Linked DNA regions of Endozoicomonas sp. GU-1. The protein of the gene in region 1 interacts with the protein of each later gene in a pairwise test. Links are inferred from orthologs where the notes say so. Each region holds a gene or a part of one and is shown in the gene's direction. Other genes may lie near its edges. The genes, in order: cysE and cysK.

Region 1 (14,446 bases):
CAAGCCATAATCCTTCCCCAGTTTTCATTCTTGTTTAACCCAGTCTTCACACCGGGCAGTTAGGGAACAATATACGCCAATCGCCGTACCAGAATAACAACCTGAATCAATAGAACCAATCAACCCACGCCAAAAGCCGTACTACCCAACAACCACGCGACCTCCCGCGCCGAAAAACCAACCAGCGCGAAAAAATCACTCCTCCTCGCCCCGCCTTCGCGCTTTTTGCTCCATTTTTGTGCAACTTTTTGCGATGTGCAGAAGGGTAGCCAGACAGCCCCGTTACTGGGCATCACACAGGATTTACCCATTGCACGCTGTGCAGCTTTGTATCAGTTGAGTGTAATTCCGCAGAAAGGAGGAAGTGGCTAAACTCTATAAACGGTGCGGGTTGTCAGACAGAATTCAGTCTGCACACCTGTGACACCTTTGTGACATTTTCGGGTTTGTGACACACTGGTGACACCCAAAAAATGACAGGCATAAAAAAAGCTCCATGCCTTGATATTACTAGGCTGGAGCTTCTTAAAATTGGTACCAGTGGTCGGACTCGAACCGACACGCCCGCAAAGGCAACGGATTTTGAATCCGTCATGTCTACCAATTCCATCACACTGGCATTTGATGTTGCTGAGCTTATGTCATCTGTTCGCTGATTTCAAAACTTTTCTCATCGAGTGAATCAGTGAGGTTAGCTGGCGAAGCGGCGGTTGCTCAAGTGCGGCGAAGTATATCAAAGAGATTATTGAGATCAAGCAGTTATTGAACAGTGGGAGCAAAAAAGTAAGTTAAGTCCGTAACGTGGCATGGGATAGCCCTCCTGACACTTCCTTCGTTTTGCAGTATCCTTCGGTGCTTTTTTAATATGACTGGTTTTTCTGTGCCTTTTTCCCATAAGTGGCGTGGGCTGCTTTTGGGGATGAGGACATTAACCACCGGATTGTCCATGCAAGTCAGTGATTTTGATTTTGATCTGCCCGATGAGCAGATTGCCCGGTTTCCTGCAGAGGATCGTACCGGCAGCCGCCTTCTGTGCCTTGATGGCAATAGTGGTGAGGTTCGGCATCAGCAGTTTTCTGATATAGAAAGTCTGCTTGAGCCCGGTGACCTGTTGGTGCTGAATAATACCCGGGTGATTCCGGCCCGTTTGTATGGTCAGAAAGAGACGGGTGGCAAAATTGAGGTGCTGATTGAGCGGGTGGTGGAGGATAACCTGGCGCTGGCCCAGGTTAGGGCCAGCAAGTCGCCAAAGCCGGGCGCTGTGTTATTGCTGGCAGATGGCGCGGTGCGTGTTGTTGTGGAAGGGCGTCGGGATTTTCTGTTTATTCTCCGGTTTGAAACATCGGTTTTACCGCTTCTGCTGGAACATGGCCACATGCCATTGCCACCTTATATTGACCGTGAAGATGGTGATAGTGATCGTCTGCGTTACCAAACGGTGTTTGCGGCAAAGGATGGCGCGGTGGCGGCACCAACGGCAGGGCTTCATTTTGATGAAGCTTTGCTGGCGCGTCTTGAGGCCAAAGGCGTTCAGAAGGTGTTTGTGACGCTTCATGTGGGCTCAGGAACGTATCAGCCGGTTCGGGTTGAAAAGATTGAAGACCATGTGATGCACGCGGAGTATATCGAAGTTTCTGAGGCCGTCTGTCAGGCGGTGCGGGAAACCCGTGCCAGGGGTAATCGTGTTGTTGCGGTGGGTACCACGTCGGTGCGCAGCCTTGAGTCGGCCTCGGCATCCGGTGAGATTGCCCCGTTCCGGGGGGATTCCAGCATCTTTATTTATCCGGGTTATGAGTTTCGCAGTGTGGATTTGATGGTGACCAATTTTCATCTGCCGCAATCCACCTTGTTAATGCTGGTCAGTGCTTTTGCCGGTCGGGAAAATGTGCTGGCTGCCTATAAAGAAGCCGTTGAGCAAAAGTACCGTTTCTTCAGTTATGGCGATGCCATGTTGCTGACCCGTAAGGCGGACTGAGAATGGTGCGGCAAGAGATATAAAAGAAGGGAACCACAAAGGCACAAAGACACAAAGGTTTTTTTTGTCTGTTCACAGCACACAGGAAATCGCTTTCTTTGTGCCTTGGTGTCTTTGTGGTTCACAGCTTGTGTTTTACAAAGAGCTATACAAAATTCATGACAAGAGAATGCTTTATGCAGTTTGAGCAGCTGGCTACCGATGGCAAAGCCCGTCGTGGTCGGCTGACCTTTCCCCGTGGCACGGTGGAAACACCATGCTTTATGCCGGTGGGAACCTATGGCACGGTAAAAGGCATGTTGCCAAGGGACATTAAAGAGATTGGTGCAGAAATTATTCTGGGTAATACCTTTCATTTGATGCTGCGTCCGGGCACCGACATTATTCAGAAGCATGGCGACCTGCACGACTTTAACCAGTGGCACGGTCCGATTCTGACGGACTCCGGTGGCTTTCAGGTGTTCAGCCTGGGCAAGTTGCGCAAAATTACCGAAGAGGGCGTTTCTTTCCAGTCTCCAGTGGATGGTTCCAGGGTGTTCCTGAACCCGGAGATTTCCATGCAGGTTCAGCGTGAGCTGGGTTCTGACATCGTGATGATTTTTGATGAGTGTACGCCGGGTGATGCTAATGAAGAGCAGGCGCGCACCTCCATGGAGCTTTCTCTGCGTTGGGCGGCTCGCTCCAAGGCCGCTCACGGTGAAAGTCCTTCTGCCCTGTTTGGCATTATCCAGGGGGGCATGTTTGAACAGTTGCGTGATGTGTCCCTTGCAGGCCTGACCGAGATTGGTTTTGATGGTTATGCCATTGGCGGTCTTTCCGTGGGTGAAAGCAAAGAGGATATGATGCGCATTCTCTCCCATATCACCCATAAAATTCCCGAGAGCCATCCCCGTTACCTGATGGGTGTTGGCAAGCCGGAGGATATTGTTGAGGCGGTTCGTCGTGGTGTTGATATGTTCGACTGTGTCATGCCAACCCGTAACGCCCGCAATGGTCACCTGTTTGTCGATGAAGGGGTGATCAAGATCCGCAACTCGGCCCACAAGATGGATGAGCGTCCACTGGAAGAGCACTGTGATTGCTATACTTGCCAGAATTTCAGTCGCTCATACCTGCACCATCTGGATAAGTGCGGTGAGATCCTTGGCTCCATGCTGAACACCATCCATAACCTGCGCTATTACCAGCGGGTGATGGCCGGTCTGAGAGGCGCTATCGAAGAAGATAAGCTGGAAGCGTTTGTTGCCGAGTTCTATCGCAAGCGTGGTCAGGATGTTCCTGACTGGGGTTGATATTTTCTGGATAGTCCCAACTAACAGTCTGTTCGTGTAAATCCGGATAAGGTCCTGGGCTTGATGCTTTTGGAATTGAACTCCGCCACCGCTTTTGCCCGCTTTAGGCGCAAGGGTGGGTTCCGGACTGGTTGTTTTTCAGGTAAATTGCTGCGTCAACGGTAATAATACGATTAGGAGTATTGGAATGATTCCTTTCATCAGTCAGGCACATGCTGCGGCAGAAGGTGGTGCGGCTGCTGCGGCAGCTGGCCCGGGTATGATCGGGCAGCTGGTCATGCTGGGTGGTTTTGTGCTGATCTTCTGGCTGCTGATCTGGCGCCCCCAGAGCAAGCGTGCTAAAGAGCACAAAAACCTGATTGCCGGTCTGGCCAAGGGTGATGAGGTGGTCACCACTGGCGGTATTCTTGGCAAAGTCAGCAATGTAACGGACGAGTTTGTGACCCTGCAGGTTGCCGACAATATGGAACTGAACTTCCAGAAAGGTTCTGTGGCCGCTACCCTGCCCAAAGGTACCATCAAGGCCATCAAATAAGTTTTAGAAAAGCAGCCTTGTTTGGCTGCTTTCTTTACCAAATGGACTGTGCCATAGGCCTGAAGCCCGGAAAAGACTTTCCCGGTAAAGGCCGTATAACAATGCCGCTATTGCGCATCACTATTAAATCAGGAACCGGTGAGCCATGCTCAATCGCTATCCATTGTGGAAGTACCTGCTGATTCTGGTCATCGTAGGTCTCGGGTTTATTTATGCCCTTCCCAATCTTTACCCCGCAGACCCGGCAGTACAGGTGACGGGTGCCAGTTCGTCCAGAGTGATGGATGAGCGTGTTCAGCAGCGTGCTGAAAAGGCTCTGGCAGCGGCCAATGTTGATATCAAGTCTGTTGAACTTGACGACAAGGCATTGCTGATTCGTCTGAACCGTGCTGATCAGCAGCAGTTGTCAAAATCGCTGATCAAAGAAGCGCTTGGGGATGACTATATTGTTGCCATCAATCTGGCCCAGACGACGCCGGAATGGTTAACTGCTATCGGGGCATACCCCATGAAGCTCGGGCTTGACCTGTCAGGGGGTGTTCACTTCCTGCTGGAGGTCGATACGGCAAAAGCCTTGCAGCTGAAAATGGATATTGCCACCTCCGAAATTCGAACGTCCCTGCGTAAAGACAAGCTCCGCTATCGCACCATGCCTGAGCGTGCCGATGGTGCACGACAGCTGGCATTTAATGACGTGTCATCCCGTGACCAGGCTGCCCGCCTGATCAACACAGATTTTCCTGATTTGACGGTTGAGAACGCTGACGTTAATGGTCGCCCTGTACTTTCCTATCGCTACTCTGAAACGGCCATTAAAGAGATTGAAGATTATGCGGTGCGTCAGAACCTGACCACGGTCCGTAACCGTGTCAATGAGCTGGGTGTGTCCGAGCCATTGGTTCAGCGTCAGGGTCGTAACGGCATCGTTGTTGAGTTGCCCGGCGTTCAGGATACGGCAGAAGCCAAGCGTATTCTGGGTAAGACTGCTAACCTGCAGTTCCGTCTTGAGGCGTTGCCCAATGCTTCCAGGGCCAGCACTGAGTCGTTCAGTTTCCGGGATGCCCGTCGTCCTTCGGTGGATCTTGAGCGGGATATCATCATTACCGGCGACCAGGTGTCCAGCGCCCAGTCCAACTTTGATGCCCAGACCGGTCAGCCGCAGGTTAATATCAATCTGGACAGTCATGGCGGTGCTGTCATGAACCGCGCGACCCGTAATAACGTGGGGCGGGCCATGGCGGTTATCTTTATTGAGCAGAAGCCTGTGACCAAAGTGGTCACCAAAACAGTTGACGGTCAGCAGGTTAAGGAAACAATCCCGGGTTTCCAGCAGGATGAGAGTGTTATCAGCCTGGCCACCATTCAGAGCGCGTTGGGTAATCAGTTCCGTATTACCGGCCTGAACTCCACTGCCGAAGCTTCTGAGCTGGCGTTGTTGTTGAGAGCAGGTTCCCTGGCAGCTCCGATGTATTTCGCTGAAGAGAGAACGGTGGGTCCAAGCCTGGGTGCGGAGAATATCCAGATGGGTATTCATTCCACCGTTATCGGTCTGTTTCTGCTGCTGATCTTTATGGTTGTGGTTTACCGGGTGTTTGGCGTGCTGGCAAACATTGCCCTGGCCATGAACCTGGTGCTGCTGGTGGCGGTGATGAGTCTGTTTGGTGCCACACTGACCATGCCGGGTATCGCCGGTATTGTGTTGACGCTGGGTATGGCGGTGGATGCCAATGTGCTGATTTTTTCCCGTATTCGGGAAGAGATTCGCGGTGGTCGGCCGGTGCAGCGGGCGATCCATGACGGTTTTGACCGGGCGTTTGTCTCCATCTTCGACGGTAATATCACCACCCTGCTGGTGGGTATCATCCTGTTTGCATTGGGAACCGGGCCAATCAAAGGTTTTGCGGTCACCCTGTGTATCGGTATTCTGACGTCTATGTTCACAGCCATTGTTCTGACCCGTGGCCTGGTCAACCTGACCCATGGCGGTCGTAACCTGAAGAAACTGTATATTTGAGGTGGCAGTGGTGAATGATTTGAAAGTCATCAATTTCATGCGGCTACGCTCCTACGCTTCGGTGTTGTCGCTGTTGTTAATGCTGGGCTCTGTTGGTGCTCTTGCGGTTAAGGGGATTAACTGGGGGCTGGATTTTACCGGCGGCACGCTGATTGAGCTGGTGTATGATCAGCCGGTGAAAACGGCTGATATCCGTGATCAGCTGGCAACTGCCGGTTATGATAACGTTGTCGTTCAGGAGTTTGGTTCGGCCGAGGATATTCTGGTTCGTATTCCCGGCGATGATCCGAAAATGGGGGCATCAGTTGCCGGCCTTCTGGGGCAGAACTATGACGGCAACGTTGAGGCTGTGCGCGTTGAGTTTGTCGGGCCCCAGGTGGGTGAGAGGCTGAGGGAGCAGGGCGGCCTTGGTATGCTGTTCGCCATGTTGCTGATTACGCTCTACATCGCTTTCCGTTTTCAGTTCAAATTCTCCGTTGGTGCGATTCTGTCCCTGGCTCACGATGTGATTTTTACCCTGGGTCTGTTTGCCCTGTTAGGGTTGCAGTTTGACCTGACGGTGATGGCGGCGCTGCTGGCAGTGATTGGTTACTCACTGAACGACACCATTATTGTTTATGATCGTATCCGTGAGAATTTCCGCAAGCTGAGAAAAGGGGATGCCGATGAGGTGATCAATGTCTCATTGACCCAGACTCTGGGGCGTACCTTGGCCACTTCCGGTACCACCTTGATGGTGTTGCTGGCCCTGTTCCTGTTCGGTGGCGAAATGATCCATAACTTTGCCCTGGCATTGATTGTGGGTGTGGGTGTGGGTACTTATTCCTCTATTTATATCGCATCCAATATGCTGATCTACATGAGAATCAGCAGGGAAGATCTGATTGTTCCGGTGAAGGAAAATGAAGACTCTGAGCAAATGCCATAACGCATCGGGTTGAAGAGGTTAAAAACCGGCAATTTTGCCGGTTTTTTTTTGGTCTATAGTAAGTTTCTTGCAAGGCAGGGCACCATAAATACCAATTAAAGAGGTTGCTATGTTTACGGGAAATAATTTTCATCCATATGGTCATGATGTAACCGTTAACCATCGCAGAACAGATTCGGGTGCCCGTGGAGGGGCAGATGGTTCTTTTGATAGCCGCTCTGTGAGACCTTCACAAGACTCTGCTTCGCAATATTCACAATACATGAAAGATCGGGAAACACTGTTTGGACGACCGCAGGTGCATTGTTCTGAGCATTCTCCTGGCGAGGGTGGTGACCGTCTCAGGCGTCGTGACAACATCATACAGGTATTGTCCGATAAGTTTGAGGTTAAACTGAATGGCGGTATTGAGGCAGTAACAACAGAAACCGGTGGCAGCAGATTCAACACCGACAAGTACAGGGACGAATGGCTTACCGGGCCAGAACCGAACAGTGTGGTTGTGGCAAATGGGACACCACTTGATTCTACCTATGCGTGTTTGAATGGCAGAAATGGCTCCACCCAGGTGGTAAAAGTATTGAGACGAAATGATGTTGCCCCTGAAACAGCCTGTTTAACGCAGGTGATGAGAAGTAATTGCCAACTGCCTTCCTCTGAGATGACGATTGATTTAACGCCGGTGGTTGTCACTGATGACTGCTGGGATTCAGTGGCGCTTCATATTCAGCTTCTCACGACTGCCAAAAGTGCCCCCCGGGCCTCCGGTGGGCGCGAGCCAGTGACCAAGACCTGGCAAGCTATTTCAGGGGCATTTCTGCAAATGTGTCACCGTTCCGGTTGTCCACTGCAAGACTCCCGATCCTATTTATTCAAGGATGGTGATCATTTTTTGGTGGCCAGTGTAACGCTCAGATCCACTGGCGATGTCCGGGAGTCGACTGTTGGCCTGCTGGCCAGGGATGCCCGGGTTTCGAGTATTACCGTTAATGCCAGTTTAAGAAAAAAACTGAACATTACTGATATTCCTGCGGCCATCAATATCGGGAAGCTTGCCGAAAAGTTTGACTACAATGGTGAAGCTTACGGTATTGGTGGTGCGAATGAGGCCATTCGACAGTTTATAGATGCGTTTATCAGTCCACGACTGGTGCCGGATAAGCTGAAAAATACCATGAAATGCCAACTGACCAGGGGTGGGATTCTTTCGGGGCCTCCGGGTACGGGTAAAACGCTGTTTATCCGGGTTATTGAGTCCTTACTCAAGGAAAATGGCTTTACCGTATCGACCCGGATTATTTCCGGGCCGGAGGTTTTTAACAAATATGTCGGTGAGTCAGAGCAACGGGTCAGAGCGATTTTTTCAGATGATGGTCCGGAAAATAAACAGAGTATTCGTCTGGTGTTAATTGACGAAATCGATTCGATGCTGCCGGCCAGGGGGAGGGCGGGCGATAATGGCACCGGGGATAAAGTCGTTAATCAGTTTCTGACCTGCCTGGATGGAATTGAGGAGCAAAGTGGCCTGATTGTTTTCGGCACAACCAATCGGCCAGACCTGATTGATCCGGCCGTGATGCGCCCCGGGCGCATGGATATGCAGATGAAGTTTAATTTGCCAGAAGGCGACCAGCGTCTTCAGATTTTAAAGATTCAGACCAGGAATCTGTCGGATGGCGGGATGTTGAATCCGGATGTCTCTCTTGAAGAGCTGGCGAAAAATACCGCTGGCTTCAGTGGTGCTGAACTGGGATCCCTGGTGGAGAAGGCGATGCAATCTGCTCTGCGCAGGGGGCAGGGGCTGGCAGAGAGTGACACTTTTTTTTGTCCTCAGGCGCTCAGTCAATTAGCGACACTGGATGTCTGCACGGCTGATTTCAAATGGGCTTTTACCCGGGTTCAGCCGCAGTTTGGGAAAAGTAATTTCATGTCCCTGGCGGGGAAAAGCTTCGAGTATGATGGCTATTTACCAGAAATGGTCAGTCAGCTTAAGACGACGCTGGCTGATTTTAAGCGGGATGATTCCCGCTCTACCCTGCGTATTCTTATTACCGGTCCTCAGGGTAGTGGTAAATCAACACTGGCTGCCCTGGCGAACCATGAGTTTGGTTCTTTTTGCAGCTATGTGTCGGCCACCGATGTGGTCAAATCCAGGGAACGCACCAGACCGCTGAATGATGTATTTGCACAGCGGCGTAATCATCAGACCAATCCTGACTGTCATTATGTCGTGATTATTGACGATTTTGATACCATGATTAACTACGATGGTGCTTTCTATGACCGTGCCATGGTGTCTGTGCTGGATGCTCATACCAAGCAATCTTTGCAGGGGCTGGAGGGAGGGAAATTGCTCACGCTCGTTACCGCGACAGCGCATGAAGAGGGAGGGGGGGATTTTCTTTCCCGCCTGTTTCCCGACGATCTGGTGTTCAAAACGATCGGTAAGGAGAAGCTGGAAAATATATTGCCTGCTGATCATGGGCAGGGAAGATCTGACTGAGGTAAGGGAGAAGTGAGGCGGAATAGCCTCACTCTACATGGAGTCAGTAGCGGAACATGCCTTCGGTAACGAAAGGTCTGATGCGCTTCAGTACTTCTTTGAAGCAGCCACTGTTGCCGGCAACGATCTGGTTGTTCTTCATGTAGGTATGACCACCTTTGAAGTCACCAACCAGTCCGCCCGCTTCCTGAATCATCAGTACGCCTGCGGCCATATCGTAGTCCTGCAGGCCGATTTCCCAGAATGCATCCAGACGACCGGCAGCCACATAAGCCAGGTCAAGGGCCGCAGAGCCAGCGCGACGGATACCAGCAGTATCCCCCAGCAGGGTTCTCATCATGTTCAGGTAGCTGTCCAGGTGGTTGATGCCCGGTTGCATGAATGGGATGCCGGTACCGATCAGTGCGCCGTCCAGATTTCTCCGGTTGCCAACGCGAATGCGTTTGCTGTTCAGGGTGGCACCGTGGCCACGGCTGGCGCAGTACTCTTCTTCCTTGAGCGGGTCGAGAATAACGGCGTGCTCAAGGCGTCCGCGGTATTGAACCGCAATGGAAACCGCAAAATGAGGGATGCCATTGATGAAGTTGGTGGTGCCGTCAAGCGGGTCGATGATCCAGAGGTAATCTTTACCTTCACCCTTGCCTTCACGGTGTCCGCTTTCTTCACCGTAGAAGCCATGGTCAGGGTAGGTTTTGCTCAGAGAGGCGATAATGGCCTTCTCAGCAGCCTTGTCCACCTCAGTTACAAAGTCGTTACGGCTTTTGAATTCGATATTAACGTGATCGAGATCTTTGTAGGCGCGGGCTATGATTTCGCCAGCCTGGCGTGCTGCACGCAGCGCCATATTAACCATCGGTTGCATAGGCTTAGTTACATCTGAAATGTGAAAGATCGTATGGGGGTGGGATTGTACCGGATTCAACGATCCGATTGTATCCTGGACTGTGAAAATGACCGTCTTTCAGAGGAGGCAACATTTTCACGAAAAAGTGGGGGCGCATTCTGACAGGATGCCCTTTAACTTGCAATGGAGTATGTGCGCCTGCCGGTCGGTAGTTTTACTATAAGCTTGGCATTGGCCGTAATTTGAGTACACTGACTGGCTGATACTACGAAGCTAGAGATTCCTGCGGTGCTCGACAATTTTTCCGAGAATATTTCCATAGTACTGGTCAATCCTTCCCATCCCGGTAACATCGGGGCTGCCGCCCGTGCCATGAAAACCATGGGGTTAAGCCAGTTATGTCTGGTCGCGCCGGATGAGTTTCCATCCGGCACCGCAACAGCGCTGGCTTCTGGCGCTGACGATATCCTGAGAAATGCCAGGGTTTGTGCAACATTGGATGAGGCCCTGGCGGATTGTCAGTTTGTGGTGGGTACCAGCGCCCGGGTAAGAGGCGTTTCTCTCCCGCTGGTGGACCCCCGAACATGTGCCCGGAGCATTATTGACGAAGCAGTGACCCATAAGGTTGCCCTGATTTTTGGCCGGGAAGATAAAGGCCTGACCAATGATCAGTTGCGACGCTGTCATCTGCAGGTTCATATCCCAACCAATGAAGAGTTCAGCTCTCTCAATCTGGGGGCGGCGGTACAGGTACTCTGTTACGAGTTGCGGATGATGCAGTTGCTCAGTGCCGATGCCCTTGAGATGCCCGAGCCCCGCAGCCATGAGTTGGCAAATATGGAGGATATGGAGCGTTACTATGACCATCTGTACCAGGTGTTGCTGGAGATTGGTTTTCTCGATCACAGCAGTCACGAGAAGATTATGGCCAAATTGCGTCGCCTTTATGGGCGGGTTCGTCCGGATCGTGTGGAGCTGAGTATTCTTCGGGGGGTTCTGTCAGAAACCCAGCGATGTCTTGCCACGAAAGAAACAGAATGAGCAGGGCAGGGATAATAACAGACAGGCGCAGACCATGTTTGAGCGAATAAAAGAAGATATTAAAACAGTAATGGACCGGGATCCGGCGGCACGGAACACCTTCGAGGTGGTTACCAACTACCCCGGGCTGCACGCGTTATTGCTGCACAGAGTGTCGCATAAACTCTGGACGTCGGGGTTTTTCTGGCTGGGGCGCATGCTGTCAACATTTAATCGCTGGTTAACCGGTATTGAGATACATCCGGGCGCTACCATTGGTCGACGCTTTTTTATCGATCATGGTATGGGGGTTGTTATTGGAGAAACGGCGGTCATACACGATGATGTCACTCTTTATCATGGTGTGACGCTGGGAGGTACTTCTCCCAATAAGGGCAAGGAGCATCCGGCGAACCAGGGTAAGCGGCACCCGACTTTGGCTAATGGCGTCGTTGTGGGAGCTGGCGCAAAAGTGCTTGGACCATTTGTGGTAGGAGAAGGAGCGAGAGTTGGGTCAAATGCGGTGGTTGTGCGTGCAGTTCCGCCGGGGGCAACCGTTGTTGGTATTCCCGGCAGGATTGTGAAGAAGTCGGAGGTGACGGATAGCAATGGTGAACGCCGTCATGCCAATGCGGAAAAGATGGCGGAGAAAATGGGTTTTGATGCCTATGCCGTCACATCTGAAATGCCTGACCCTACCGCCCATGCCATCTCGGCTATGCTGGATCATCTGCATGAAGTGGATTCCCGCTTTGATACTTTGTGCCAGGTGTTAAAAGACCATGGTCTTGAGTGCAAGGTGCGGCCATTGCCAGAGTTAAAGAAAGAAGACTTTGCACCTGTGAAAGAGGAAATTACTTCATCGCTACCGTAGCTGTGAGTTAATTTAAACTGAAGGTATTGCATTTTTTAGAAGTGTTGATAATATGCGCGGCACTTCAGTCGGTTAGCTCAGTTGGTAGAGCACCACCTTGACATGGTGGGGGTCGCTGGTTCAAGTCCAGTACCGACTACCAGATTTTTATCTCTCCTCAGTAATATTCTGCATTGCCAGCGATGGCCATTTTGACGATTGGCATTGTTAATCTTAACTTCGTGTTGTCTATTCTCAATCCTTTTGGATTCGTATTCCAAATTTGCAGTCTGGGTCCATGAAGTACGCAATCATCGCTTGCACATTTGGAAATCTTTTTGGGTTGACACAACTGTCATTGAGCTCGGCTATTGATCCATCGGTTCGTTTTACCAGTGTGCAGAAATGTTTAGCATTCTGGTCGACACAGACAGCCGTCCAATTCTGTTGCAATACCTTTGCCATTGATGATTTGGGAATGATGTCATAATTTACGTGTAGCTCATCTGGAATACCAAATAACCATGAAGGGAAAGTGTTTCCACGATCAATGGGATTATTAAATTCCTCTGGAAGGTGTCTGGTGCGATTGTCTGTTTGTTTTGTTGATAGTTGGTATTTATAGAAGCTGCTCCAGTCCTTGGCCAGGTTAATAGCTTTTGCACGTTCTTTGCTTTCTATATCTTGTATTCTTTCTTCCTCACGATGCAATTGATCTTGCAACTTGGCTAAATCTTCTTTATGTCCCTGTAGGAGTAGTTCATTAAGAAAAATAGACTCCGCTTTCTCCTTTATCTTTTTTTTATGGGCTTCTGGGTCTTCCTTTTTTAGGTCTTCAATAGTGGCACGTTTTTCTTTATTGTCGATGGCTGTTTGTCTTATTAGACTTTCAAGATCTGCCCGTTCCTTACGAAGATGTATAAGGCTATTTTGAATTTTACGTTTTTCTTCAATCTCTTCGTTCGTTATAGGGTGTGTTTCCGGGCGAAGAGCATCCTCGCCAATAAGCTGGTAGGCAGTGACGAAAAAGAGATAAGTCTGGTTATGTATTTCACACTGATTTTGTGAGATTGGCAGGCAATCATAGTATCTGTTTTTAATGCCTTTCAGGGGAAGGTCTTCTGGTTTTGCGTCGGGTGATCTGGCTGCATGGTACATGCTTCTTTGCATTTCTTTTAATTTGTCTAAATCATTCTGCAGTTTCTGGGTGTTATTGCACCATTGACCGCTTTTGAATTGCTCGCGGTAGAGAGCAAATGTTTTTTTGAGTGCGCTGCGAATACGTGATTTTGTCTTGGGGGCCCAGCGAGAAGCATTATCAGGGCCGGGAATGTTTATCAGATCAATTTCAGCATCGATATTGTCCAGGAATTGTTGGATTTGCCATTGCACCTTCCCTGAAGGGGGTTGTGCAGCAGTTATTGTTGGTTGTGTCAGTTTTTTTTCGCTTTGATATTCACGCGGTTCAAGGGGCTTTTGTTTGATGGGTGAGCTTTTGCGTGTTGCAAGAGGTTTTTTGTGAGGCGTGTGCGGTATAGATGCTTTTAGCAAACCTGGTGTTGCCTTGGCATGATTCTTGGGAAAGGTCTTATCTTTGCCCCGTAACGCAGGTTTATCCCATTGGGCGGCAGATGTTGCTTTTGTCCATTCAGTGTAATGTTCTTTTATGGCTCTGTAATATGGTAGTTTGGCACAGGTTAAATCTATTTTGAACTCACCATTTTTTCCGGGCATGTAGTGAATTTGCCCATCCAGCGATGTAATGGCTTCGGCATCATCGTTAAAGTACGCACTATCTGTCTGGTTTTCCAGAAGGCTTTTAAGTCTTTTGTAGTGTTCATCCGTCAGCAGGTTTTCAGATCTGGATGATGCATTGGCTGATGCCGTTCGTGGGTCAGGAGCCGGGTATTTTTCTTTTAGTGTTGCATCATTGGCTGGCCTGACCAGGGATTTGCTGGCGTTGTGCGGTGCAACCCTGAGTTGCGCGAGGCTTTTAATCTGTGGAGGGAGTTTGTCGTAAAATGCCTTCGCAAGCGCTAGATTGAGTGGGCTGTTTTTGTGTTCGCCAATCTCTTCGTTGACAATGCAGATAACCCTTCTTCTATTGCTTATCAGGCATGTGTGTTCAGTGTCCAGTCGATATGTATCGTCTAAAAGGCGTTGCTCGAGTTGTGCAGAAAAGCTTTGGATCAGGGCTGTGTAGAGTTGAGTATCCATTGTTGCAATCCTTGGGTAAATAAGTAGTTAACCAAATGAAATCATATATTTCTGGCTAAGTGGGCAGTCACTCTGCGGCGTTGCAACTCCGGTCACATAGCTACGGCTATGCTCCCTACGTTGCGCCTTGCATAGCAACTGCCCACTTAGCCAGAAATATACGATTACTTAATGGTTCTCGGTTGATTCCTTTGTGAGGGAGTCGCAGTTTCTAGACAGGTATTTTCTCTAAAAGATCCCCGGTTAACGCTGTTGTCAGTGAAAC
Region 2 (17,529 bases), 1.7 Mb from region 1 along the record:
CCGGTAAACAGTCTGCCGTCAGCACAGCACAGGCTGCGCCCGGTTGGCGGGCAACCGAAGCGTCTGCTTTCGTTTCCTGGTGATCAGCATTGGCATCGGCAACGGCAACACCATGCACCTGTCTTAACCACAGCGGGGATGTGGTCAGATCAAGGTCCTGCTCCAGTCGCTGCCGGTTTGCCCGAACCGTGTCCTGGTCATCACCACAGTAGAGCCCGAGGTTGAAGCTGGAAAAACCAGCGTCACTCAGCCCACCCTTTCGGGTAGTCACCAACGCTTTAACACCCTCCGGCGCAGGCCAGTCGGCCCACAGGTAGCGCTCACTGCTCACCCACATTCTCCTCTGTCTTAATCTGAGAGCGGCTCATTGGCAGCCAGACTGTCCAATAACATCTGGAAATCATCGGTCAGGGGCACCTCCCATTCCATATACTCTCCCGTGGCCGGATGTATCAGACCAAGCTGACGGGCATGAAGGGCCTGTCGTCTGAAGGCTCTCAGAACGGCTTCCAACGCAGCCGGACATGACTTGGGCAACTTCAGCCCCCCACCGTAAAGGTCATCACCCACCAGGGGGAAGTGCTGGTGACTCATATGCACACGGATCTGATGAGTTCTGCCCGTTTGCAGGTTAAGCCGGATATGGGTGTGCGCCTTATAACGTTTCACTACCCGGTAATGGGTAACCGACGGTTTGCCACCGCGCACAACGGCCATCTTCAAGCGGTTTTGCGGGTGTCGGCCGATCGGCGCATCAACCACACCCCCTCCCGTCATTACCCCTCGCACAACCGCCTCATATTCACGATGAACCGTACGATCCTGCAGCTGTGCAACAAGGTCGGTGTGCGCTGCCAGGGAACGGGCAACCACCATCAGGCCGGTGGTATCCTTATCCAGCCGGTGCACAATACCAGCCCGGGGCAACGCTGCATTATCCGGATAGTGGTACAACAGGGCGTTGAGCAGCGTCCCGGTATAGTTTCCCGCAGCGGGATGCACCACCAGACCTGCAGGCTTATTGATCACCATGATATGGTTATCCTGATAAACAACGTCCAACGGGATATTTTCCGCGGCCCATTGCCCTTCAGGCTGAACCTCAACGGACAGAGATAACTGTTCCCCGCCATAGAGCTTCTCTTTTGGTTTTCGGGCATCGCCATCCACCACCAGAAAGCCCTCACGAATCCACTCCTGAAGCCGGGCCCTGGAAAACTCCGGAAAACAGGCCGCCGCTATCTGATCAAATCGACGACCACCCTGATCATCAGGCACCGTGACACTCTCTTTGATGACATGTTTAGTAACTTCGCCCATTCAGCAACACTCAGTTCATAAATCTACTTTCAGTACCGACAACGCAAACCGCACATGCCTGTAACCAGAACGCCGTAAAATCTTGTCTTTCGTTTTCCGGCAGACTATGTTTAAATGCAGGTTTAGTAAGTCTTTTATCGGTTTGAAGAGTTTACCACAAGAAGACTCTCAAGCCTGAGTGGTTGTCGAAAGCGACAGAAATTGATGTGTAAAGAGCACGGGACAAGTACGGAAACCAATCAACACCATGACCATCTTGACTGCAAAATTGCCCAGGCTACTGCCCCCGTTTCTCACCAGATCCATTTTGATGGTGTTTGCCACTGTTCTTCTGGCGGGTTGTGCATCCACCGAAAATAAAGAGCAACTCCCGGAAGCCCTGTCTGAGCCCGAGCTTTACCAACTGTCCAGCAAGGCACTTGAGGACGGTCGCTATTCCGAAGCCATTAAATCTCTGAGAACCCTGGAGTCCCGCTATCCTTTTGGTGCATTTGCTGAACAGGCACAACTGGATATCATTTACGCCTATTTCAAAAATGCCGAGCCGGAGGCCTCCAGAGCTGCCGCTGACCGTTTTATCCGCCTGCACCCGCAGCACCCTGACGCAGACTACGCCTATTACATCAAAGGGCTGGCGTCCAACACTGCGTCCATGGGCCTGCTGGAGCGATACCTGCCAATGGATCTGACCCGCCGTGATCCTGGCCAGGCGCGGGTATCTTTTAACGAGTTTTCTGAATTGCTGAGCCGTTACCCTGAGAGTAAATACGTGCCGGATGCCCGCCAGCGCATGGTTGCCCTCCGTAACCGGCTGGCTGAGTACGAAATTCATGCCGCTAACTATTATCTGAAACGTAAGGCCTATGTCGCTGCGGTCAACCGTGGGCGCTATGTTGTCGAGAATATGCAACAGACACCCGCCGTTCCCGAAGCCCTGGCCATTATGGTCGAAGGCTATCAACATCTGGAACTGCCAGAACCCGCCGGTGAGGCCCTGGAGGTGTTAAGGCTGAACTACCCGAACCACCCGGCGCTGGACAAGAATGGCAATTTTGTAGGTTACAAGGTGTTTGAAGACGTGGATCCATCCATCTGGAGCACGCTAACCTTCGGCCTGATTGGCCGCTCCAAACCCAAAATTCAGGACGCACCTCCGCCACAGCCACCTGTGGTGAATTGAGGCGATATACCTTTTCCAAGTCTATCTGGCTAGCACATGACCAAAACCGTTAAATGCCCACAGTGCGGAAAAGCCGTGAAGTGGGTTCCCGAAAGCAAGTACCGTCCCTTTTGCTCAGAACGCTGCAAGCTGATTGACTTTGGTGCCTGGGCAAAAGAAGAACATACCATTCCGGGTGATCCGGCCTTTGATGACCTGATGTCCCAAGAGCTTGATGAGGTGCCCACCCGGCATTAAGTAGTCATGTTCAGGGCCTGTTGACGCTCAAGAAGACATGCAAGCCAATAAAAAAACCGGGGATATCCCCGGTTTATGGCACTACTTTTCAAGCTTTGCTGCCATAGGCAAACAATGGCTTGAGATCAGGTGAGTCGCGAAGATTTATTCCCCCTCTCCACCATTATTAGCTTTCACAGATTCCGAATCTTGCTTATCAACAGAAACCTCTGCGCCAGGTTGGTTTCCAGTGCCATTCTGACCCGCCGGAGGCAAGAGACTCTCACCAGGTTGTTCCAATTGCAAAGACGGATCATAATTATCAAACGACAAAGGCTGTTCACCATCAACGCTACCATGAACGGATTCAGCTTCATCTGCATTATAATAGCCGAAACCTCTAGAACCCGGGCCATAACCTGGTACTTCAGCATGCGTCTTCAGAGCGTACATGCCATCACGAACACGTGCACCAAAGTCCATCAATTCATTATCAAATTGCTCCATGCGATTCAACAAAGTGTTCAACTGAATTAAATTGATACTGACAACTCTCTTATCAGCCCCTGGCGCTATAACGGTAAGGTTAAAGATTGGCTCCTTCCCATCCTCATTCATTTCAACCTTAACAACAGAGTATTCATCTAAATTGTCCAACTCGTCACAACTTACCAAATTTTCCTCAGCCAGCAAAACTTTCAAACCTTGCTTAACACTGAAATCTTTAAAAAGGTCATTCAGATATTTCTCTTGCCAGGTTTTTTGCCGTTCCTTCACCAACTCTTCTGCCATATAACGGGTTATTGTCTGTTCCCTTTCCAACTCTTTCTCCGTAGAAATAGACCTAGTTGCTTCTCTGAAAGCATTTTGTATATTATCAACTGCGACTTTCTTGAAAGTTTCAGCTTGATTCTTGTAATGAATAGCAACAGCCTTGTAGTTTTTCAGATCTGCCCCCAGTGCTGCCTGGTTCTGTTCCCGAACTTTCAGTTTCCATTCCTGAAATTTCAGTTTTATTGCCTGCTTTTCTAATTCCGCGTCCTTGGTTTTAAGTTCACCATGCTGCCTGCGGATACAACGAACTTTAGATTCGCGCTCTTTATTGAATTTATCCTGTGCCTTCTTTAAGAGCTCTTGCTTTTCTTCATGAGCAATACGAACCAGAGCGTCAGCTTGTCTTTCAGCACGAGTATTAAGATCCTCATTTTCAAGCTTTGCTTGCTTGGCATCCGCTTCTGCAGCAGAAACTCTCTTAAGCAGTGCTTCTTTATCCGTTTTCAGGGCTTCTTTTTCCGCTGTCAGGGCTGCAAATTCCTCCGTGGTCGGAATTTTCTTTTCAACTGCCTGTGTGGTTTCAACACGCCTGTCAGAAAGGTCTTTACCTCTAATACCGTGGATGGCATCACCAACCAGGGAAGGCAAGATTCCAAAAGGCACAAAGACTGCAGCAACTGCACGTCCGAGCCATTTACCGAATGTGCTTCCTTCGTCGAATTTTCTGGAAACACTATCGGCAACTTTGTGGCACCATCTCACGATGGTCCAATCTCTTTTGTGGGGTTCCACAACGATTACTTGAGGTGCAGGTGCACCGATTGAACTAGGCATAATAACTTCCTCTATTGGTTGTTTGTGATTTTTTTTAAGTGATACTGGTGTTTTAGAGAGGAAAATTATGAGTTGGTTCAATAGTCAGTTATAATTTTTAGGAATTAAAAAAATTCTAGTTATTTAAAAGTCATAATAAAAGCAAAACTGACCAATAATTGATAGGCCCTATAGCTCTGAGCAGGCGTTCCGAAGCCAGAGAAAATCAGCCCCAAAAAGCCTGAATGGCAGCAATTCCCCGGGCACCCAGCTGCCGGGCAAGATGCGCATCTTCTGGATTCATCCCCCCAAGCCAGAACACAGGTACTTTTGCTATGCCAGTCAGCATTTTAGCCCGCTCTAACCCCAGAGGGCTGGCCTCAGGATGGGAAGCGGTTGCCTTGACCGGTGACAGGGTAATAAAGTCCACCGCCATTGCCTCAGCCGCTTTGATCTGCGCCTTATCGTGACATGAGGCGACCAAAAGCTGGCCGCTATGGCGCTTTTCAGGTTTAACCGGCAAACCCAGCTGACGGGAGGTCAAATGCAGCCCATGGCACCATGACTCTGACAAAAGGGAGAAATCCCCTTTGATGATCAGCGTCCCACCAGCGGCCTGAGCGCAACTTGACAGTTCCCGTGCCAGCCGGAGATAGTCACCCGCCTCAAGCCAATGAGCCCGAAATTGAATCAGGCGAATACCGTTATCCAGCGCTGCCAAAACGCTGTTGAAGAGTGCTTCTTTTTCCGCAAAATGCCCGGTAATCATATAATGGTCAGGAAGTTGCAGCGCCCGGAGAATCACCTTATTGGCTTCAGGAAACTCATAGTCATTAAGACATTCCTTCTCAACCCACTGAATCAACTGACCTTCATTGCCTTTCGGCTCGCCCTGAATACCACTGACCACCCAGGTATCCAGCAATACGGACTTATCAGGGTAGTCATGGCGAATTTTGATGAGTGGTGAAAAAGTGGCAACGCCGATATCCAGCTCTTCGCGAAGTTCCCGACTCAGGGCGACCCTGATATCTTCCCCGGACTCGACTTTACCGCCGGGAAACTCCCATAATCCGCCCATGTGTTTATCTTCAGGACGCTTGGCCAGTAAAACCCGGCCATCGTCCCCAAGAATCACAGCAACTGCCACATGAACCACGTTTCTATTGTCAATAATCATTGAGGCAATGGATTCAGGTGCGATACTCGGCGTTGATCTTAACATACTCATGGGATAAATCGGTCGTCCAGATCTCTTCGGTGCAATGGCCTGCGCCCAGGGAAATCCTGATCAGAATGTCCTCCTGATCCATTACTTTCTGGCCGGCTTCTTCGGTATAACCCACTGCGGGCTGGCCACAGTCAACAATGGCAGTATCCCCCAGCCAGATGGATACACGGTCAATCTCAAGCGCAGGAATATCGGCCCGGCCAACCGCTGCCAGAATTCGCCCCCAGTTTGGGTCACTGGCAAACAGGGCGGTTTTAACCAGTGGCGAATGGGCGACGGTATAAGCCACTTCCAGGGCGTCCTGATGGGAGGCCGCCTCTGCCACTTTTACAGTGACAAATTTGGTGGCTCCCTCGCCATCCCTGACAATCGCCTGGGCAAGCTCAACGGCCACCTCGCGAAGGCTCGCCGCTAGCTTCCCGGCCAACCCGGAATCTCGGGAAGTGATTGGATCATTACCAGCCGCCCCTGTAGCAACCACCATAAAGCTGTCATTGGTCGATGTATCACCATCGATGGTGATCCGGTTAAAGGATTGGTTGGTAATGTCCAACAGCAGGTTTTGCAAAAACGTTTGTTCAACCGCCGCATCCGTTGCGATATAAGCCAGCATGGTGCCCATATTGGGCTTGATCATTCCGGCACCCTTACTGATTCCGGAGACTGTATAGGTGGTTCCCTCATGTTGAAATTGACGGCTGCTGCCTTTAGGTCGCGTATCGGTGGTCATGATACCTTCAGCGGCATGCAACCAGTTATCTTCTTGCAGATCAGACAGCGCCGCTGGTAGCGCTGCACAGAGCGTATTGACCGGAAGCTGCTCACCAATCACGCCGGTTGAAAACGGCAGGACCTGACACTCATTAACGCCGGACAACGTCGCCAGCTCGGATGATGTCTGCCTGGCTGCCACCATTCCCTGTTCACCGGTGCCTGCATTGGCATTGCCGGTGTTAATCAGAAAGTAACGGGGATCACTGGTTAAGCGCTCACGGCTTAAATGAACCGGGGCCGCACAGAAGCGGTTAAGGGTAAAAACCCCCGGCCACGGAGCTGCCCTTATCCCAGTTCATCACCACAAGATCCCGGCGGCCGGGTTTTCTGATCCCCGCCATTGCCGTTCCCAGGCGAAAGCCCCTGACCGGTTTCACTGCAGTCCATTCCCCAGAACCCGTTGCCATGATTGACTCCATTGGTGATATCGTTGCTTATTCTTGACTGATTTTGTGGTTACGCCTAGGAGCCTGTCCGAGAATAGCGCCCGTAGCGAGGATGGCAGAAAATTGAGGATAAAAATTTCGTTTTGTGAGGTGAATAGCGGGGCTATTTGCCGAACAAAACGGAATTTTTAGACCAATTTGCTGCCACCGCACGACTGCATGGATGCAGGAGCTAGAGCAACGCAGGAGCAGTTGCCGGTAGGGCAGTCTATTCTCGGACAGGCTCCTAGAGCAGATGCCGATGCACAAACAAAAACGGGTCAGCCTGTTAAAGCTGACCCGCAGTTTAAGTTACCGGCCCTGATCAGGCAATTTTACCGTGGCACTGTTTGAACTTTTTACCGGAACCACATGGACACGGATCGTTCCGCCCCACTTTACGCCCTTCCCGGACAAATGGCTGGTGAGCTTCCTCTTCAGGTGCTTCCTGCCCGGTTGCTTCTGCTTCTACACCCTGGGCCCTGGCATGCTCAAACTGCATTCTCCGGGCCATTTCCTCACGACGCTGACGTTCCATCTCAGCGGTTCGATCATCTTCCTGCACCTGCACATGGGAGATAATACGAATCGTGTCGTACTTGATATCCTCAAGCATCTGCTGGAATAACTCAAACGCCTCACGCTTGTATTCCTGCTTGGGGTTCTTCTGGGCATAACCACGCAGATGAATACCCTGTCTCAGGTGGTCCATGGTGGCCAGATGCTCTTTCCACTTGTCATCCAGAATCCGCAGCAGAATATGCTTTTCAAAGTTGCGCAGAACTTCAGCACCGGCCAGTTCTTCCTTCTTGCGGTAAGAATCGATTACCCCCTGAAGAATACGCTCACGAAGCGCCTCTTCATCCAGACGATCATCTTCATCCAGCCACTGCTGAACCGGCATACGCTCATTGAGCTCGCTGGCCAGTTTCTCTTCCAGACCTTTCACATCCCACTGCTCTTCCAGGCTCTGGGGTGGAATGTGCTGACTGATCAGGCCACTGACCACGTCTTCACGGAGTGCTTCAATACTGGAAGAAACATCCTCCGCACTGAGCAGTTCATCCCGTTGATGATAAATGACCTTACGCTGGTCATTGGCAACATCATCATATTCCAGCAGCTGCTTACGAATATCAAAGTTGCGACCTTCCACTTTACGCTGGGCTTTTTCGATGGCATTGGTCACCATGCGGTGTTCAATGGCTTCACCTTTTTCCATGCCCAGGGCTTTCATAAAGTTCTTGACCCGCTCAGAAGCGAAAATCCGCATCAGGCTGTCTTCCAGAGACAGATAAAAACGGGAAGAGCCCGGGTCGCCCTGACGACCGGAACGGCCTCTTAACTGGTTATCAATACGTCGTGACTCGTGACGCTCGGTACCGATAATATGCAGACCACCGGCTTCAAGCACCGCCATGTGGCGTTTCTGCCAATCCGCTTTGATCTGATCAATTTGCTCCTGGGCCGGGTTATCCAGCTCAGCAACTTCTGCCTTCCAGTTACCGCCCAGCATGATATCGGTACCACGGCCCGCCATATTGGTGGCGATGGTGACCGCACCGGGGCGACCAGCCTGGGCGATGATATCCGCTTCTTTCTCATGGAATTTGGCATTCAGTACCTGGTGAGCAATGCCCGCTTTATCAAGAGCTTTAGACAGATGCTCAGAAGAGTCGATAGACGCCGTACCCACCAGAACCGGACGCTCGGCTTTCACCGTTTCCTTGATATCTTCAATAATGGCGTCGTATTTTTCCGCGATCGTCAGATAGACGAGATCATTGCCATCCTGACGAACCATCTCCTTATGGGTAGGAATAACAATCACGTCCAGGCCATAAATCTGACGGAACTCGAACGCTTCGGTATCGGCAGTACCGGTCATGCCGGAGAGCTTGTCATAATTCCGGAAATAATTCTGGAACGTTGTGGAAGCCAGAGTCTGGCTCTCCGCCTGAATACGCAGCCCTTCTTTCGCTTCAATCGCCTGATGCAGACCTTCCGAGAGACGACGGCCCGGCATGGTCCGGCCGGTATGCTCATCCACCAGCAGAACTTCATTATTCTGCACAATGTATTCCACATTGCGGTTAAACAGCACATGGGCTTTCAGGGCTGAGTTCGCATGGTGCAGCAGGTTCAGGTTGTTGGAGGCGTAAAGACTTTCCCCTTCCGGCAACAAACCTTCCTGTTGCAGCAGCTCTTCAATAAACTGATGGCCCAGTTCATTCAACTCAACCTGGCGGGTCTTCTCATCGACTGAGTAATGACCGGTAAGTTCAACGGTATTGGGATCCTGGTCTTCAGGAATGGGCTCCTGCCGTTGCAGCCTGGGAACCAGCTGATTCATCTTTTTATAAAGTTCTGAGGAGTCTTCAGCCGGGCCGGAAATAATCAGCGGTGTTCTGGCCTCATCAATCAGAATCGAGTCAACCTCATCGACAATGGAGAAGAAGAGATCACGCTGGAAGCGATCTTCCTTCCGGAAGGCCATGTTGTCACGAAGGTAGTCAAAACCAAACTCGTTGTTGGTTCCGTAGGTGATATCCGCCTGATAAGCCTGACGCTTCTCTTCCGGATCCTGCTGCGGAACAACAATGCCCACGCTCATCCCCAGAAACTCATAGAGCGGGCGCATCCAGTTCGCATCACGACGAGCCAGATAATCATTCACGGTAACCACATGAACGCCCTGACCGGGAATCGCGTTCAAATAAGCAGGCAGGGTGGCTACCAGTGTCTTACCTTCACCGGTGCGCATCTCGGCAATGCGCCCTTCATGGAGGGTCATACCACCAATAAGCTGGACATCAAAATGACGCATGCCCATCACCCGCTTGCCCGCCTCACGAACCACAGCAAACGCCTCAGGCAACAGGTCATCAAGGGTTTCGCCTTTGTTGAAGCGCTCACGAAACTCTCCGGTTTTAGCCTTCAGCTCATCGTCGCTCAAAGCCGCCAGGCTTTCTTCCAGGGCATTGATTGATTTGACAATCTTGCCCATCCGTTTCAGCTGGCGGTCATTCCGGCTACCAATAACTTTCTTAATTAACGAAGCAAACATAAGTTGTTAACAGTCTCACACTCTGTTTCCGGAGCTGTCCTCCTACCGACAAATCCGGGCCGGAGCAGACAAGCGCACAATAGTCCAACATTCTATGACAATCACGGCAAAGTCTCACCTATATTAGCTGTATTTCTGTGCTGTCCATTAAGCTGAGTCGGTAAAAAATATTCAATGCTTTCAAGCTGGTTTAGATTTTTGCACTGGTATTGAACTGACGGCATACTGGTGCGCCTGAAAATCTGAACAGCCCTTTGGCAACAGAGCTCAGAAAAATATCAACCGGGGCGGCAGCAAGAGACATACCCTTATGATTTACAATTCAATTTTAGAAACGATCGGCCAGACTCCCATCGTTAAAATCAATCGCCTGGCACCGGCACACGTCAACTTCTACGTGAAGGCCGAGTACTTTAACCCTATGTCCTCTGTAAAGGACCGTTTGGCATTTGCCATCATCAACGACGCCCGGCAAAAAGGTGAACTTGAAGAAGGTCAAACCGTCGTAGAAGCGACCTCCGGTAATACAGGTATCGCCATGGCCATGGTGTGTGCGGCATTGAACCATCCTTTTGTGGCGGTTATGACCGAAACATTCTCTGTTGAGCGACGCAAAATCATGCGCGCCTTGGGAGCCAAAGTTGTACTGACGCCGGCTGCCGAGCGTGGTACCGGCATGGTGCGGGTTGCCAAAGAGTTGTCCGAGAAAAATGGCTGGTTCCTGGCTCGACAGTTTGAAAACGAAGCCAATCCTGAATATCACCGGAACACCACCGCCCCTGAAATTTTGCAGGATTTTGCCGGCCAGCGGCTGGATTATTTTGTCAGTGGCTACGGCACCGGCGGTACCATCACCGGTGTCGGTGAAGTACTTAAGGCTGCCCGTCCAGACATCAAAATCATCTGCACCGAACCTGCCAGTGCGGCATTGCTCAGTGGCAAAGAGTGGGCACCGCACAAGATTCAGGGTTGGACACCGGATTTTATCGCCCCGGTCCTTAACCGTGACGTCATTGATGAAGTATTGCCGGTTGATGACGTGGTTGCCCGTGATACCGCGCTTGAACTGGCTCGCAAAGAAGGCATCTTCTGTGGTATCTCTGCCGGTGCAACGGTTGCGACTGCACTTGAAGTGGCTGAAACTGCGCCTGAAGGCTCTACCATTCTGGCCATGTTGCCGGATACCGGCGAACGTTACATGTCTACCTTCCTGTTTGAGGATATAGCCGAAGGTTCAGACGACGAAGTGCTGGAAACCTTAAAGTAATACTGTCTTGAGTTATTCGATACAGAACCTCGAAGACGGCTCCAGACTGTTTACAAGTACGAAGCCGTTCACCCTTGCCAATGGCCGGGTATTGGAACACTGGCAGTTGTGTTACGAAACGTTCGGTCATTTGAATAAGCCAAGGGATAATGTTGTTCTGATTCATCATGCCTTGAGTGTCGGGCCCCATGTCGCTGCCACTGAAGCCAATCCGAAAAAGGGTTGGTGGCAGGCCTTGGTGGGGCCGGGCAAAGCGGTTGATACCGACAGGTATCATGTTATTTGCATCAATAATTTGGGCAGTTGTTTTGGTTCAACCAGTCCGCTGACCATTAATCAGGTGACCGGCAAGCCCTGGGCAGGGGACTTTCCGGAGGTGGTGATGGCAGACATGGTGCACAGTCAGAAGTTATTACTGGATCATCTCGGCATTGAGAGCCTGTATGCCATGATTGGTAACTCAATGGGCGCTATGGTTTCACTGACCTGGGCAATTGATTATCCAGATTCAGTGCAAAGGTTACTGTTGACCAGTTCGTCCTATAAGGCATATCCGGCCAATATTGCTAACCGTCGGATCCAGCAGGAATCGATTCGGCTGGATCCGGCTTTTCAAGATGGCAATTATGCACCGGATGCCCGGCTGAACGGATTTCGATTGGCACGAAAGCTTGGGCTTTATACTTATCGTAACGCCGCTGAATGGAACCGACGCTTCAATAGTTTCAACAACATCGGTATGCGTGATGAGGAAATCAACAGCTATATGGATTATAACGCCGATCTGTTTTGCCGCAGCTTTGATGCCAATTGCTATTTGGTACTGACCGCCGCAATGGACCAATATGATGTGACGCAGCCATACGGATCACTCGAAGCCACTTGCGGCAGAATCACCGCTAAAACCACAGTGATTTCGGTAGAGAGTGATATTCTGTTCACTCCGCAACAACAGCAAGAGCTGTACCAGGGGCTGCTGAAGGGACGGGTGGACTGTCACTATATCAATCACCCCTCTCAATATGGCCATGATGCCTTCCTGGTAGAAACCGAAGCCTTCGATCGCTACCTGCGGGCATTTCTCGACTGAAAGCTGACGTTAAAAAAAACCGCCCTGAGGAAGAAAAAAATCAGCCTTAAATTCTACTTACTTGCTCTGTAGATATATCTCGAAGGGTCCTGAGGCTTACCATTTTTCAAGACCTCAAAGTGAACGTGTGGTCCGGTTGACCGCCCGGAACTGCCCATTCTGGCAACGGCCTGCCCTCTGGTGACAATATCACCGACCTTGACCAGGTTTTCATCATTGTGGGCATAACGTGTCAGATAACCATTGCCATGATTGACCTCCACCAGAAGCCCAAAGCCTGAGCGGGTGCCTGACCAGACAACAACACCTGCCGCCACGGAAATAATGTCTGAGCCGCGCTTACCGGCAAAATCCACACCATTATGCCAGGCACCCTTACCGGTAAACGGGTCGGTACGGCGACCATAGCGGGAAGAGAGCCAGCCTTTTCTGACGGGCAACCCCGCCAGAAATGCATCGTCGTGCAGGGTTCTGTTGGCAATAAGATTATCCAGAAGGTCCAGTTGTTCTTCACGGTTATCGATCTGATCCGCCAATTGATCAATAGCCTCAATCAGACTCACCTTGCTGTAGGCTGCTTCTGCTTCAGTAAACTCCTGAGGTCCACCCAGTGCAGGCGCTTCATTGAAGTCAAACTCACCGTCATCCAGTTTTGCCTTGCTGGTAAGGCGTTCGCCAAGGGCATCAAGTCGGGTCATACGCCCCTGAAGTTCAGACAGCCTGAGCATCAGGGCATCCAGCTGGTTTTGTGCCTGCTGACGAACCAGGCCAAGATCCTGTTGCTGTGTATCCAGAACCTGTTTCCAGTTTTTAACGCCCTCACTGGTTAACATGTGCTCCTGGTTATTGGTCAACCAGGCATACATTGCGCCACCACCAACGGCCATGGAGAGCAAAAAAGCACAGCAAAACAGAACCCCTACCCGTTTTCCACTTCCGGAATAAGTTCGGGTTTGAGAATGATCCTGGTTAACAACAATAATTTTCATCAGCAACCCTTAATGCCCAACCCGCAGCATATCTCCACTATTGTATTTCAGGAGCATGCAAAATACAGAACCAGAGGACGGATTTCCTCACTTCCACAGCTACGCTCGTCTACATCCCACCCTGCACGGGAGCCACCTGATACTGATGTTATCGTTGTAAAACGGTATTTTTTAATGCGCTCAACGACAGTTCAAGGTCAAAAAAACAGTACTCTTGAACAACATGCCCTTATCAGAAACCAGTTCGGGATAAAGACTTTTTACTGACAGCCTCCTAGAAAAAAGGCCACTATCATTGTGGCCTGATTCAAGACTAAATTTGTCCAGCCTCGCAAAAAATCACGTAATGATCAGCATTAACTCAAAAAGCAGTCATCAGGCCGTTACAGCAACGGGCTTCTGATAGGAGATCGGAGAAACCTCAGCCTCTTCGAAAGTCACTATCTCCCATAATTTTTCATTGGCAAGCAACGTTCTAACCAGTTTATTGTTAAGTTCATGGCCAGATTTATGACCGATGAACTGGCCAATCAAACTATGCCCCAGCAAATAAAGGTCGCCGATCGCGTCCAGCATCTTGTGCTTGACAAACTCATCGTGATAGCGGAGGCCATCTTCATTGAGAATTCGGTACTCATCGACAACAACCACATTATCCACGCTGCCGCCAAGGGCCAGATTCTGGGAACGCAGGTACTCGACATCACGCATAAAGCCGAAAGTACGGGCCCTGCTCACTTCCTTCACAAAAGAGGTACTGGAGAAGTCAATCGACGCTGTCTGGGAGCGGCTTTTGAAAACAGGATGATCAAAGTCAATGGTGAAGCTTACTTTGAAACCGTCGTATGGTTTGAAGGTTGCCGTTTTATCCCCATCCGTCACCGTCACATCTTCTTTGATGCGAATGAACTTCTTGGGCGCATTCTGCTCCTGGATACCTGCGGACTGTAGCAGGAATACGAATGGACCAGCGCTGCCGTCCATTATGGGAACCTCGTGGGCACTGACCTCAACGTAGGCGTTATCAATACCCAGCCCAGCCAGGGCGGAGAGAAGGTGTTCAACAGTGTCAATTCGGGTGCCGTCTTTATGCAAAGACGTGCACAGTGTCGTCTGCCCGACATTCAGGGCATGTGCCGGAATTTCAATGACCGGGTCAAGGTCTGTACGACAGAAAATGATGCCGGTATCTACGGGAGCAGGCTTAAGAGTAAGGTAAACCTTTTCACCGGAGTGAAGGCCCACGCCCGTAGCACGAATAATATTTTTCAGTGTACGCTGTCTGATCATGATAACGCTGTTCCGCGACCTGAAAGGTCCCTGTTATTTGGATGCAACGTCACATTGTAACAAAAGTAACAATTGAGACAAGTTCGCATTTATACGCCCTGATTAATCCGCCTGACGCCTCAGAAATGCCGGTATATCGAGGTAATCGACACTATCTCCGGTCGCCACCGCTGCCCGTTTACCTTCTTCCCTCGGAGCCACTTCCCCTTCCTCCTTCTTTTTGTCACGCAACAGAGGAGAAATGTCCAGCCTGCCGTAGTCAGGTGTGCCATCTTTGTTTTTTGGCGGTGCTTTTTCAACCACCTTCAACTGCTCCCTGGCAACGCCGCCCGCACCGATACCGGTTGCCACGACAGTTACCCGCAGCTCGTCCGTTAATTCCGAGTCAATAACAGTACCGATAACAACGGTTGCATCGTTAGACGCAAACTGACTTACAACGTCGCCTACCTGGTTGTACTCACCAACGGTAAAGTCAAGGCCGGCAGTAATGTTAACCAGAACACCTTTGGCTCCCTGCAGATCAACATCTTCCAGCAGCGGACTGCGGATGGCTTTCTCAGCTGCTTCTGCTGCACGGCCGCTACCCGTGGCAACTCCGGTACCCATCATCGCCATACCCATTTCTGACATCACTGTGCGAACATCGGCAAAGTCAACGTTGATGAGACCATCACGGGTAATCAGTTCAGAAATACCCTGCACCGCACCCAGCAGAACATCATTGGCAGCACCAAAGGCATTGAGCAGACTGACATCACTGCCAAGCACTGGCAGTAACTTTTCATTGGGAATGGTAATCAGCGAATCCACATGTTCCTGAAGCTCTTTCAGACCTTCTTCGGCAACCGCCATTCTGCGCTTGCCTTCAAAACCGAATGGCTTCGTGACCACGGCCACGGTCAGTGCGCCAAGCTCCCGGGCTATCTCGGCAACCACCGGAGCTGCACCGGTCCCGGTACCACCGCCCATGCCAGCGGCAATAAAGACCATATCCGCACCTTTGAGGAGCTCGGCGATACGCTCCCGGTCTTCCATCGCCGCCTCGCGACCGACATTCGGGTTCGCGCCTGCACCAAGCCCTCGCGTGATCGAGGCTCCCAGCTGCAGGTGAGTATGGGCCTGCAAATGCTGCTTTTTCAGCGCCTGGGCGTCAGTGTTTGCACAGGCAAACTCAACACCTTCGAGCTGACTATTCAGCATGTGGCAGACTGCATTACCACCACCACCACCGACACCGATAACTTTTATGACCGCTTCCTGCGGTACGTTATCCACCAATTCAAACATGGTCATCTCCTTTTTATCACCCTTAATCTAACAAATACTTACCAATACCGTTACTGAAAACCTGCGCGGCTAAACACTTAAAAGTTTTGAAACCAGCGCTTCATCTTGTCCATCAGCCCAGCATCCTGAGGTTTGCTGGCGATCGACTTTTTCAAACCGTCTTTCTGCATTTTCTGGCCGTAGTGCAACAGCCCGACACCCGTTGAATAAATGGGATTACTGACCACATCACTCAGCCCTTTCACTAACTGCGGCACACCCAGCCTGACCGGCATGTGGAAAATCTCTTCTGCCAATTCAATAGCTCCCTCGATCTTGGAAGTACCACCGGTCAGAACGATGCCTGCGGGGATCAGGTCTTCGAAACCACTGCGCCTGATCTCTGCATTAATTAACGTAAACAGCTCGTCATAACGAGGTTCTACCACCTCTGCCAGCGCCTGCCGGGAAAGCTCCCTGGAAGGTCGCTCACCGACACTGGGAACTTTAATGGTTTCATCGGCTCCAGCCAGCTGCGCCAGGGCACAGGCATATTTAATCTTTATGTCCTCGGCATTTTGCGTCGGTGTCCGCAAGGCCATGGCAATGTCATTGGTCACCTGATCACCGGCAATGGGAATCACTGCCGTATGCCGAATCGCACCATCGGTAAAGATGGCAATATCTGTCGTGCCACCGCCGATATCCACCATACAGACGCCCAGCTCTTTCTCATCTTCTGAAAGCACCGAATAACTTGAAGCCAGCTGTTCAAGAATAATATCGTCCACTTCCAGACCACAGCGACGGATGCAGTTCTCAATATTCTGGGCCGCATTAACAGCACAGGTCACCAGGTGAACCTTGGCTTCCAGCCGGACACCGGACATCCCGTGAGGCTCCTTGATTCCCTCCTGGTTATCAATGGCATACTCCTGTGGAAGAATATGCAGAATACGCTGATCCGCCGGGATCGCCACCGCCTGGGCGGCATCAATCACCCGGTCAATATCGGCACCATTCACTTCACGCTCACGTATCGCAACGATACCATGGGAGTTAAGACTCTTGATGTGATTGCCGGCAATACCGGCATAGACCGAGTGTATCTGACACCCGGCCATCAGCTCAGCTTCTTCAACGGCTCTCTTAATGGCATGGACCGTAGAGTCAATATTAACCACAACGCCACGCTTAAGCCCGCGGGAAATATGCGAGCCGATGCCGATGACTTCAATGTCACCCTCAGCGTTGAGCTCTCCGACAATAGCCACGACTTTCGAGGTGCCTATATCCAACCCAACGATCAATCTTCCATTATCTGCCGCTGTCATGGCATCAATCTTCCCAAACTTCTCTAACGATCATAAATCTGAGCCTGGCTGACTTATTTTGACCCCGTGTTAACCAGCGTCTCACTCCAGGCAACCGAAGCACCGTTCAAATAGCGCAAATCTACCCGCTTTACCTGATCCCAGCGAGACTCCAGCCTGGCATGATAAAGACGGACAAAACGCTGCAGTCTTTCCATCCTTCGGTCACGACCAATATTGACCTCAACATGTCCTATGGTAAATCGCCATGAGCCACTATTGCTACGTTTCAGCATGGTCAGCCTGAGCCCCATAGGCCGGAGCAACTGACTGATGGCCAGATATTGCTGCATCACCTCCACCGCCAGCTCTTCCGGGCCACCCAGAACCGGCATGGCGGAAAAACCGGCAATATCCTCTGGTGCAAACACCTCACCTTCATTGCTGATCAGGGCGCTGCTGCCCCACCTCGCCACCGGCTGCTGTTCGGTCAGGCTCACCTGGACACTGT

Evidence for each region.
Region 2: the proteins of cysE (region 1) and cysK interact in binary tests that used the Escherichia coli proteins (3 or more experiments, as listed by UniProt). The link is inferred for Endozoicomonas sp. GU-1 from one-to-one orthologs.

The regions. Positions count from the first base shown.
Region 1 is NZ_CP114771.1:50,235-64,680, forward strand. Bases 10,275-13,075 are described here. They hold cysE (serine O-acetyltransferase), read left to right. Parts: upstream 10,275-11,166; coding sequence 11,167-11,985; downstream 11,986-13,075. Other genes in these bases: O3276_RS00345 (RNA methyltransferase), read left to right, coding at 10,380-11,132; O3276_RS00360 (hypothetical protein), read right to left, coding at 12,220-13,075. Also shown: O3276_RS00300 (hypothetical protein), read right to left, coding at 1-8; tRNA preQ1(34) S-adenosylmethionine ribosyltransferase-isomerase QueA, read left to right, coding at 947-1,975; tRNA guanosine(34) transglycosylase Tgt, read left to right, coding at 2,152-3,267; preprotein translocase subunit YajC, read left to right, coding at 3,455-3,802; protein translocase subunit SecD, read left to right, coding at 3,948-5,816; protein translocase subunit SecF, read left to right, coding at 5,827-6,744; O3276_RS00335 (AAA family ATPase), read left to right, coding at 6,854-9,247; O3276_RS00340 (inositol monophosphatase family protein), read right to left, coding at 9,291-10,109; more of O3276_RS00360, read right to left, coding at 13,076-14,181.
Region 2 is NZ_CP114771.1:1,797,392-1,814,920, forward strand. What follows is about bases 9,264-12,088. They hold cysK (cysteine synthase A), read left to right. Parts: upstream 9,264-10,110; coding sequence 10,111-11,067; downstream 11,068-12,088. Other genes in these bases: secA (preprotein translocase subunit SecA), read right to left, coding at 9,264-9,800; metX (homoserine O-acetyltransferase MetX), read left to right, coding at 11,075-12,088. Also shown: peptidoglycan editing factor PgeF, read right to left, coding at 1-337; 23S rRNA pseudouridine(1911/1915/1917) synthase RluD, read right to left, coding at 349-1,320; O3276_RS07225 (outer membrane protein assembly factor BamD), read left to right, coding at 1,568-2,500; DNA gyrase inhibitor YacG, read left to right, coding at 2,537-2,737; O3276_RS07235 (hypothetical protein), read right to left, coding at 2,882-4,324; O3276_RS07240 (Nudix family hydrolase), read right to left, coding at 4,530-5,534; more of secA, read right to left, coding at 7,059-9,263; more of metX, read left to right, coding at 12,089-12,157; O3276_RS07265 (M23 family metallopeptidase), read right to left, coding at 12,211-13,146; lpxC (UDP-3-O-acyl-N-acetylglucosamine deacetylase), read right to left, coding at 13,522-14,436; cell division protein FtsZ, read right to left, coding at 14,539-15,726; cell division protein FtsA, read right to left, coding at 15,804-17,039; O3276_RS07285 (cell division protein FtsQ/DivIB), read right to left, coding at 17,093-17,529.